One region of the Streptomyces sp. NPDC054841 genome, then DNA from elsewhere that is predicted to be linked to it. Evidence: riboswitches for the same ligand, from Rfam matches in the RefSeq annotation. Region 1 holds a riboswitch; each other region holds the start of a gene.
What was found. A riboswitch is a leader RNA that binds a small molecule or an ion and turns the genes downstream of it on or off. The one in region 1 is predicted to bind cyclic di-AMP.
Positions count from the first base shown of each region.

Region 2: it holds a riboswitch for cyclic di-AMP, as region 1 does, so the genes downstream of both, ACWGI8_RS25565 (M23 family metallopeptidase) here and ACWGI8_RS22620 (transglycosylase family protein) in region 1, are expected to answer to the same signal.
Region 3: it holds a riboswitch for cyclic di-AMP, as region 1 does, so the genes downstream of both, ACWGI8_RS22305 (M23 family metallopeptidase) here and ACWGI8_RS22620 (transglycosylase family protein) in region 1, are expected to answer to the same signal.

Region 1 covers NZ_JBSGZO010000173.1:8,713-11,977, forward strand. Annotated here, with positions in the region: gene ACWGI8_RS22615 (transglycosylase family protein) at 1-896, shown strand, start outside; cyclic di-AMP (ydaO/yuaA leader) riboswitch at 1,154-1,319, shown strand; gene ACWGI8_RS22620 (transglycosylase family protein) at 1,324-1,986, shown strand; gene eno (phosphopyruvate hydratase) at 2,367-3,265, shown strand, end outside.
Region 2 covers NZ_JBSGZO010000214.1:2,256-5,520, forward strand. Annotated here, with positions in the region: gene ACWGI8_RS25560 (SGNH/GDSL hydrolase family protein) at 1-541, opposite strand, end outside; gene ACWGI8_RS25565 (M23 family metallopeptidase) at 734-1,714, opposite strand; cyclic di-AMP (ydaO/yuaA leader) riboswitch at 1,719-1,873, opposite strand; gene ACWGI8_RS25570 (hypothetical protein) at 2,395-2,550, opposite strand; gene ACWGI8_RS25575 (hypothetical protein) at 2,640-3,002, shown strand; gene ACWGI8_RS25580 (tyrosine-protein phosphatase) at 3,074-3,265, shown strand, end outside.
Region 3 covers NZ_JBSGZO010000168.1:4,969-8,233, forward strand. Annotated here, with positions in the region: gene ACWGI8_RS22300 (PP2C family protein-serine/threonine phosphatase) at 1-1,064, shown strand, start outside; cyclic di-AMP (ydaO/yuaA leader) riboswitch at 1,314-1,449, shown strand; gene ACWGI8_RS22305 (M23 family metallopeptidase) at 1,461-2,531, shown strand; gene ACWGI8_RS22310 (PrsW family intramembrane metalloprotease) at 2,882-3,265, opposite strand, start outside.

The DNA of each region.
Region 1 (3,265 bases):
GATCGGCCATCGCCATCCCGCTGCTCGGTGCGGGCTCCGCCTCCGCCGCCGACTCCGCCACCTGGAACCGCGTCGCCGACTGCGAGAGCGGCGGCATGTGGAGCGCCGACCTCGGCAACGGCTACTACGGCGGCCTGCAGCTCACCCAGGAGACCTGGGAGGCCTACGGCGGCACGGCGTACGCGCCGCGCGCCGACCTCGCCAGCCGCGCCCAGCAGATCTCGGTCGCCGAGATGGTGTTCGCCGCCCAGGGGCCGGCGGCCTGGCCGAACTGCTCGGAGATCGCCGGTCTCGTGCAGGGCGATGCCACGCTCGGAAGCGGCGCCGCTTCCACTCCCGCCGCACAGGACGGCGGCGCCAAGAGCCCGTCGTTCGGCGACGGGGCGGATGTGGCACCCGAGCCGGACGCCGACGACGCCGACAAGGACGGCGCCAAGCCCTCGGCCCCTGCTTCGTCCGCCCCGGACGCCAAGCCGTCCACCCCGACTGCCAAGCCGTCCACCCCGGCGGGCTCCGCGAGCGGCTCCGGCGAGGACTCGGACGGGGCGGGCGAGGGTGACGCCGCCGCTGACGCCGGCAAGGACACCGGCACCGGCAAGCACCGCGGCGCCCCCGCCGACAACGAGGACGAGGCGGGCAATTCGGGCGATGAGCGCGAATCCGGTCGTCATGCCTCACGAGGTGACGGATCGGCACGAGAGGGCGCCGCTACGGGAGATGGGTACACCGTCCTCCCCGGCGACAGCCTGTCGTCGATCGCGGACGCGGAAAAGGTGCCCGGCGGCTGGCCCGCGCTCTACGAGGCGAACCGGGAGGTCGTCGGCTCCGACGCCGACCTCATCCTGCCTGGCCAGAGCCTCGATCTGGGTCTGGATCAGGAGCAGTTGAAGAAGTAGTTCGCCGCCTTATGTCCGGTTCTGTGCAAGTGAGACATGAGTCTCTTCCGGTCAACTGGCGTGTCTTGTCGGTCAACTCCGGCCAACACGCCTCTCACCTGCAAAAACGGACATCTCTGCAAGTCAAATAAGCGTGTTTTCTCCCCGATGTTCGTCTTTGAACATCGGGGAGAAGTACGTTTACGGTCTGAACCGCTCGCCATCGCGGGCCCCGACGACCGCACGCCGAATCCTGCCGGCGGCCGGCGGGAACAGTCGACGCGCAAGCGCCGAAGGCAGGAGCGGGGGACCCAAGGTAAGTGCCGGACCGGCCCGATGAGGGACGGAACGGCTTGGGGTGAAGCCGCGCGCAAGTCGCGTGGCCGGGCAACTCACTTGGCCCGAACCCGACAGCTCACCTCGTAGGCGTCGGTGAGGGGAAAACTCCATGCTGCTTTCCGGCAAGGGCAAGCACCGTCGCCCGACCGTCTTCCAGCGGTCCGCCCGTATCGCCTCGCTCGCCGGTGTCACCGGCGCCGCGATCGCCGCTCCGCTGATGGCCACCGGCACCGCGTCCGCCGCCACCGCCTCCGAGTGGGACACCGTCGCCCAGTGCGAGTCCGGCGGCAACTGGTCCATCAACACCGGCAACGGTTTCTACGGCGGCCTGCAGTTCTCGGCCTCCACCTGGGCCGCGTACGGCGGTACCGCCTACGCCGCCACCGCCGACCAGGCGTCGAAGGCCCAGCAGATCGAGATCGCCGAGAAGGTCCTGGCGGGCCAGGGCAAGGGTGCCTGGCCGAACTGCGGCGTGGGCCTGTCCAACGCCGCGTACACGGGTGCCGCCCCGGCCGCCCCCAAGGCCGAGACCCCCGCCCCGAAGCGCGCTGAGGTCCCGACCACCCGCTCCGAGCGCTCCGCCGCCCCGGCCCCCGCGAAGGGCATCAAGAAGGGCGACGGCGAGTACACGGTCAAGGCCGGCGACACCCTCAGCAAGATCGCCCAGGCCAAGAAGGTCGAGGGCGGCTGGAAGAAGCTGTTCGACCTGAACAAGGACGTCATCGACGACGCGAACGTCATTCACCCGGGCCAGAAGCTCCACCTGGGCTGACGACCCGGCCCCGGGACCCGCCCCGGCCCCGGGACCCGCCCCGGTCCGGGACTCCCCGACCCGGACCGGGCGCCCCGTAGTCCCCGACGGACTCCCGTAGTCCCCCACGGGCACCCGTAGCCCGGTGGACCCGGCGGACCACCGGTCGTACACACCCCCGTCCCCCGGCTCCCCGGCCCGGCGCGCCTTCCCCCGTACGCGCCGGGTCGGGGTTTCTGTCTGTTTTGTGCCCTTTTTCGTCCCATGGGGCGGGCACCGGCTGGCTGATGCCCGCGAGCCGGATAGGCTCGTGTCGCAAGGCCAAAGCGACCCTGCATGACCTGCGCTGCACCTGCTTCGCATACGTCACATTCAGCGTCACATCCCAGAAGGAGATGCTCGTGCCGTCCATCGACGTCGTCGTAGCCCGGGAAATCCTGGACTCCCGAGGCAATCCCACGGTCGAGGTCGAGGTCGGCCTCGACGACGGCAGCACCGGCCGTGCTGCTGTCCCGTCCGGTGCGTCCACCGGTGCGTTCGAGGCCCTCGAGCTCCGCGACGGTGACCAGAACCGTTACCAGGGCAAGGGTGTCGAGAAGGCCGTCCTCGCCGTCATCGAGCAGATCGGCCCGGAGCTCGTCGGGTACGACGCCACCGAGCAGCGCCTGATCGACCAGGCGATGTTCGACCTGGACGCCACCCCGGACAAGTCCTCCCTCGGCGCCAACGCCATCCTCGGTGTCTCCCTCGCCGTCGCGCACGCCGCCTCCGAGGCCTCCGACCTCCCGCTCTTCCGCTACCTTGGCGGCCCGAACGCGCACCTGCTGCCCGTTCCGATGATGAACATCCTGAACGGCGGCTCGCACGCCGACTCCAACGTGGACATCCAGGAGTTCATGATCGCCCCGATCGGCGCGGAGTCCTTCTCCGAGGCCCTGCGCTGGGGCACCGAGGTCTACCACACCCTGAAGAAGGTCCTGAAGGACAAGGGACTGTCGACCGGCCTCGGCGACGAGGGCGGCTTCGCCCCGAACCTCGGTTCCAACCGTGAGGCCCTCGACCTCATCATCGAGGCCGTCAAGCAGGCCGGCTACGCGCCGGGCAAGGACATCGCGCTCGCGCTCGACGTCGCCGCCTCCGAGTTCTACAAGGACGGCAACTACGAGTTCGAGGGCAAGTCGCGCTCGGCCGCCGAGATGACCGAGTACTACGCGGAGCTCGTCGCCGCGTACCCGCTCGTCTCCATCGAGGACCCGCTTTTCGAGGACGACTGGGACGGCTGGAAGACCATCACCGAGAA
Region 2 (3,265 bases), on a different contig from region 1:
CGTCGTCCCAGGCGCGCCTGTCCTGGACGGACTTGAGCGACCAGAGGTCGAGTACGGGGCAGTCGTAGCGGTCGGCGATGGCGCGGACATGCGCGGTGTACGTGGCGATCTTGCCGCGCAGATGGCGCAGCACGGGTACGCCGCGGGTGTCGAAGCCGGTGGTCACCATGACGGTGCCGACGGAGGCGGTGAGGTCGGCGACGGCCCGTTCGAAGCGTTCCGCGACGTCGTCGGGGTCGGTGCCGGGCCGGATGATGTCGTTTCCCCCGGCGCAGAACGTCACCAGGTCGGGGGCGAGTTCCTTCGCCCGCGGGACCTGTTCCTCAACGATCTGGTCGAGGAGCCTGCCTCGTACGGCGAGGTTGGCGTAGCGGAAGGTGTGTTCCGGTACCCGGTCGTCCAGGAGGACCGCGAGTCGGTCCGCCCAGCCGACGAACTGTCCCTCAGGTCCCGGGTCTCCGACGCCCTCGGTGAAGCTGTCACCGATCGCCGCATAGGACCCGATTGCGCCGTTTGTTCTTGATCGCGAATCGTCTGCCACGTCGAGACATCTTTCCTCGCGGGAAGTGACCTACGCCACCGTAGGGAGGGGTTGACGCGGGGTGATATAGGCCACCCGGTCAGTTTTCCGCAAAGCGGGAATACCCGGAAGGAGCAGGAACGCGCGCGTCCGCCGGCCCCACGATGCGGGGCCGGCGGACGGTGAGACGCCGTGTCAGGTACGGACGTCGCGTCAGATCGAGACGCCGTGCCGGCGGAGGTAGGCCAGCGGGTCGATGTCCGAGCCGTAGCTCGGGCTCGTGCGGATCTCGAAGTGCAGGTGCGGGCCGGTGGAGTTGCCGGTGGAGCCGGAGAGGCCGATCTGCTGGCCGCCGGTGACACTCTCGCCGGACGCGATGGAGAGCTGGGAGAGGTGGGCGTACTGCGAGTACGTGCCGTCGCTGTGCTTGATGACGACCTCGTTGCCGTACGCGCCGCTCCAGCCGGCCGACACGACGGTGCCCGGGCCGACGGCCTTCACGGACGTACCGGTGGCGGCGATGAAGTCGACACCGGTGTGGTAACCGCTGGACCACATGGAACCGGCGGTCTTGTACGCGGTGCTGACGCCGCCGCGGACCGGCGCGAAGAAGCCGGAGAAACTGGTCTGCGCGGCGGCGTTCGCGGCGGCGTTCGTGGCGGGGGCCTCGGCGGCGGCCGGAGCGGCCTTGGGGCGCTCGGCGGTGCGGGAGGCACGCTCGGAGGAACCGGACGGCTTCTCGCTCTTGACCGGAGCCTTGGCCTTCCGCTCGGGCTTCGCCTCGCTCCGGACCTTCGCCTCGCCCTGGGCCTTCGGCTTGCCGCCGAGGGTCAGCTTGAGTCCCGGGTGGATCAGCGACGGGTCCTCACCGACGGCGGCGCGATTGTCGGCGTACAGCTTCTTCCAGCCGCCGTTGACGCTCTGCTCCTGAGCGATCTTCGACAGGTAGTCACCGGCCACGACGGTGTACGTCGCAGGCGCCTTGGGAGCCTTCGGCGCATGCGGGGCGACGGCCTTCTTGGCGACGGCTGCGATGTGCTCGGGGGCGGCGGAGGGCGCGGACTTCTCGGCGGCATGGGCACCGAGGGCGCCGATGAGCGGGAGCGCGATGGCGGCCCCGCCCGTTCCGGCGGCGACGAATCCACGCGTGATCGGGTTGGCCCTCGGACGGCGATGCTTACCCTTACCGGGCATGGCGAATTCCTCTCCGCCGCCTGCGAGGTGAGCTGTCGGGTTCGGGCTGGAGATGCCCGGCCGCGCATGGCGCGCGACTTCACCCCGAGCCGTCCGGGATCCCGGAACGGCGTACTACCTGGGTCCCCCGCTCCTGCCACACGTGGGTGGGTGCGATATTCCGGACGGCGGCAGGATTAGGCGTTCCGACCGGATTGCGGTGACCGTAAGCGAGCCGGGTCGGCGCGAACAAGCCATCAATTCCACCGGGAACCCTTCCGCCTGATTTCGACCTGGATTTCCCGGTCACCCTCTGTAAATCACGGATCTTCGATTTCCTACGTAACAAGGGAGTTCACATGTCCGGCATCACCACAGAACGTCACAGATATGATCCCGCTCACGAACCCGAGCCCATCTCCCCCTTAACTCGGGCGCGTTACCCGAAATGGACTAATACGGACAGATCGTCCATTAGGCTCGATTGGCGCCAACTACACACGCAGGCAAGGAGTGCGCCACCCACCCCTTTCACCCAAGTCATTCCACTTGCCCCGCATTGTCCCTTTTGTGTCGCGGCCGGCTCGGCAAGCGAAACACTTCCGGGCCGCCCACCAAGTGCGCCGTGAACTCCCGGAGTTCACGAATCGGCCGCCCGGGGCTTCCGCCCAGGTGCTGACCGGACCCGGACCCGGGCGCGGTCAGCGGCGCCGCAGCCGGATCACCGTCGCGTCAAGATCACCGTGGAGACCCGTGTGCAGCCCATGGTGGAGCAGGACGGAGCCCCGGTGAACGACACCGGTGTCCAGGCACTCGTCCCGCATCCGGTAGTGGACGGTCAGCGCGAGGCCGTGCACGGGGTCGCTGAAGCACAGCCGCAGCTCGAGAGGGGTTGGGAGGCGAGGTACTCGGCGTCGGCCGTGCGGATGCGCGGCCCCCAGTGGAGATGGAGAAGCTCGTCCCGTTCGGTGACGAGCAGCGCATAGCTGCTCGTACTGCCGGACAGAACCCAGATACGACCGCTGCCAACCGACTCGATCACCCCGGCCTCTCAAATTCGCACACGTTCGCACATCATCGCGCGCGATCCACCATCGGGGCAACGGCCTGCACCTTGCCTTCAGGTGCGCCCAGGGACAGCGGCACGAAGGTCCAGCAGCTGTTGGGCATGCACCGGCACGTGGTCCTCGGCGAGACCATCGATGAGGCCACCAAGCGGAATCGGCTGGTCCAGTACGAGCGCGCGCGGCGTACTCCGGTTGCCCTCCTGCGGCGCGGCCCTTCCAGCGGAGCCGAAATGATTGCCTGAGGAATCGATGTCGTATGGTCAGGAACGCGCCATTGTCGGCGAGCGCCGACCGCAGACACGGAGGAGCCACCGTGACGCAGCAGCTGCCTCAGATCCCGTCGACCGAACCCGAGCTGGCCGGGGTGCGCAACTTCCGGGACGTGGGCGGACTGCCGACCGTTGACGGGCGCCTGGTGCGGCACGGGCGGCTCTTCCGCAGCGGCCATCTCGCGCACGCCACCGACACCGATGCCGCCTTCCTCGCCTCGCTCGGGCTCCACACG
Region 3 (3,265 bases), on a different contig from region 1:
TGATCGTGGGCGGGATCTTCTTCGACCTGGGCACCCCGGAGTCGTACACCGCGTCGCCGCTCTTCGCCGCGGCACCGCTGGTCGCCGCCCCCTTCTTCTCGGCGCTGTTCACCCTGCTGACGGGAGTCGCCGCCGTCGCGGCGGTGGCCGGGCTGCATGCGTACAACGGCACCGTCTCCGACATCCCGGCCGTGACGGAGCTGCTGACCGTGTTCACGGTCTCCGTGCTGGCTCTCTTCATCAACCAGGTCGTACGCCGCAGCGGCGAGCGCCTCGCTTCCGCGCGCGTCATCGCGGAGGCCGCGCAGCGGGCCGTGCTGCCCACGCCGGCCGACCGGATCGGCGGGCTGCAGATCGCCGCGCGGTACGAGGCGGCGCAGGAGGACGCGTTCATCGGCGGGGACCTGTTCGCCGCGCAGGACACTCCGTACGGGGTGCGGCTGGTCGTCGGGGACGTACGGGGGAAGGGGCTGGACGCCGTCGAAGCGGTGGCCGTGATCCTCGGGGCGTTCCGGGAGGCCGCCGAGCAGGAGTCCTCGCTGGAGGGGGTGGCACAGCGGCTGGAGCGGGCGCTCGCCCGGGAGGGCATGCGTTCCGGGCTCGACGCGTTCGAGGGCTTCACCACCGCCGTGCTCGCCGAGATCCCCCACGAGGACGGAGCGGTCCGGATCCTCAACCGGGGCCACCCCCCGCCGCTCCTGCTGACCGCGGACGGCACGCTGGGCATGCTGGAGCCGCCCGAGATCTCGCTGCCGCTGGGCATGGGGGATCTGGGGGCCTCGCCGGACCGGGCGTACGAGACCCGGTACGCGGCCGGTGCCACGCTCCTGCTCTACACGGACGGGCTGACCGAGGCGCGTGACGCGCACGGCGTCTTCTACGATCCGGGCGAGCGGCTGGGCGGCCGGATCTTTTCCGGACCGGAGGAGCTGCTGGACGCGGTCGTCGCCGACGTACAGCGGCATACGGGCGGCGCGTCGACGGACGACATGGCGCTGTTGGCGGTCACCAGGCCCGGGGAACGGCAGCCGGAGCGGCGCAGGACGATGCCGGTGGTTCCGTGAACGGAACGCTGGGAACGCAGCGCCACGGACCGTAATCGAAACACAGCCCTCCGCATAACATTTGACTCACCGTCAGAAGGGCTGACCGGATTGAGGGGCAGTCAACTCGCCCGATTCGGTGCTGTTGTGCCTGAAAAGTCCAGGCCAATGTCGCTAACGATCACTGGGAAGAGCTTGGAATCCGCCCCCCGTGTCTATTAACGTTCGATAACGCAGCGCGGTCGTCACAGTCGTCGCAAGAGACGGCACCGTGCGCACGCGCCGAATCCCGCAAGGGAACCGGGGAACCACCTATTGGGGTGAATCGGGCACTTCGCAGTGCTCGTAGGAGACCTTCCTGCTCCGAACCCGTCAGCTAACCCGGTAGGCGATAAGGAAGGAAAGGAGAACGCCTCCGTGGCGTCCAACGAGCCTGCCCTCCAGGAACCTCCCACCAGCGAGTGGGTCCCCACCAACGAGTGGGCCCCGGCCACCGGGGCGGAGGAATGGAACCCGACCGAGGAATCGGTCCGTCCGGTCCGTGGCAGGCATCGCGTCGTCAAGCAGCGCAACGGACTCGCCCGGAGCTCCACCGTTCTCGGAGTCGGCGTCATCGCCGCGGTCGGCGCGGGCGGCATGGCCACCGCGCAGAACAAGCCGCCGGTCTCCATATCCCTCCCCGACGCCATCACGGACCACCTCCCGGACGCGGATTCGCTTCCCGGCGTGGGCTCCCTCCTCTCCTCGGACGACTCCGACTCGGAGAGCCGGAACAACGCACCGCTCACCGCCTTCTCCGTCGCCGACACGGCCGCGGACGACGGACAGGGCGCCGGTGACGCGGGCGAGGCCCTGCGTGCCCGGATCCTCCAGCAGGCGGAGCAGCAGCAGGCCGAGGTCGAGGCCGAGGCGAAGGCAGCCGCGGAGAAGGCCGCCGCCGAGAAGGCCGCGGCGGAGGCGAAGGCGCAGCAGACCGCGGCCGAGACCGCCGCCGAGGCCGCGGCCGCCAAGGCCGCCGAGGCGAAGCGGCTGGCCGAGGAGGAGGCCGCGCGCAAGGCGGAGGCCGAGCGGCTCGCCAAGCTCGCCGCGAGCTACTCCCTGCCGACGTCCTCGTACACGATCACCTCGACCTTCGGCCAGGCCGGTTCGATGTGGTCCTCCGGCTACCACACCGGCCTCGACTTCGCGGCGCCCACGGGCACGCCGGCGAAGGCCGTGCACGGAGGCACCGTCAAGTCGGCGGGCTGGTCCGGGTCGTACGGCTACCGCATCGTGCTGGAGCTCGAGGACGGCACCGAGGTCTGGTACTGCCACCTGTCGTCGATGACCGTCGGCGTGGGGCAGACCGTCGGGACGGGCGAGACCATCGGGCGCGTCGGCGCGACCGGCAATGTCACCGGACCGCATCTGCACCTGGAGGTGCACACCCCGGGCGGCGACGGCATCGACCCGATGGCGTGGCTGCGCGACAAGGGGCTCTCCGTCTAGTGCCGTGGCCGGAAAGGTTTGCCGGGAAGCTCGCGGCGTCCGGTGCGGTGCATCGCAAGGCGGAGTATCGCCCTCGTACTGGGCGTACTTGGGTGATGCGACAACGCAGCGAGGTGCCGTGCAGGGCGTCGCGAGCCGGTGAACCGTTCCGGCCACGACACTAGGTCCTGTCCGCCCGGACTGGGCCTAGGAGGACCTGTCCGGGCCTGGGCCCGGACTGGGCCATGGTCCTGGTCCGCCGGGTTCGTACTCGAGTCACCGGCAGCTCTGGCGCACCCCCCCGACGCCTGGGCTGCCGGTTTTTCGTGCCGCGGTGCGGTCCGCGACGCCGCGGCGATCCGCGTTCTCCGCTACCTCCGGTACGGGTTGTAGCCGTCGTAGTCCAGATACGGCGGTGGCTGCCACACCTGGCCCGTCGCGCGGGCCGCGTACGTGAGGGCCGGGCCCGCGACGCTCCTGCGCTGCCAGAGATGATGGAGCAGCTCCTGCTCGCGGGCGACGAAGTCCGGGCCCCCCGCGCCGCGCTGGGCCCGGTGGCGCAGGAAGGCCAGCGAGGTCGCGAAGGCCTCGTACTCGGAGACGGCGCGGGCGGCCGCCGGGCCCTGGGTACGGCCGGCCATGTCGCGGGCCACCGTGCGCGCTCGCATGGAGGACAGGGCGAGCGGCTCGGCAGGGGCGAGCCAGCCGGCCGCCGCGTACGCGGGCAGCTCGGCCGCGACCGTACGCAGCTCGCG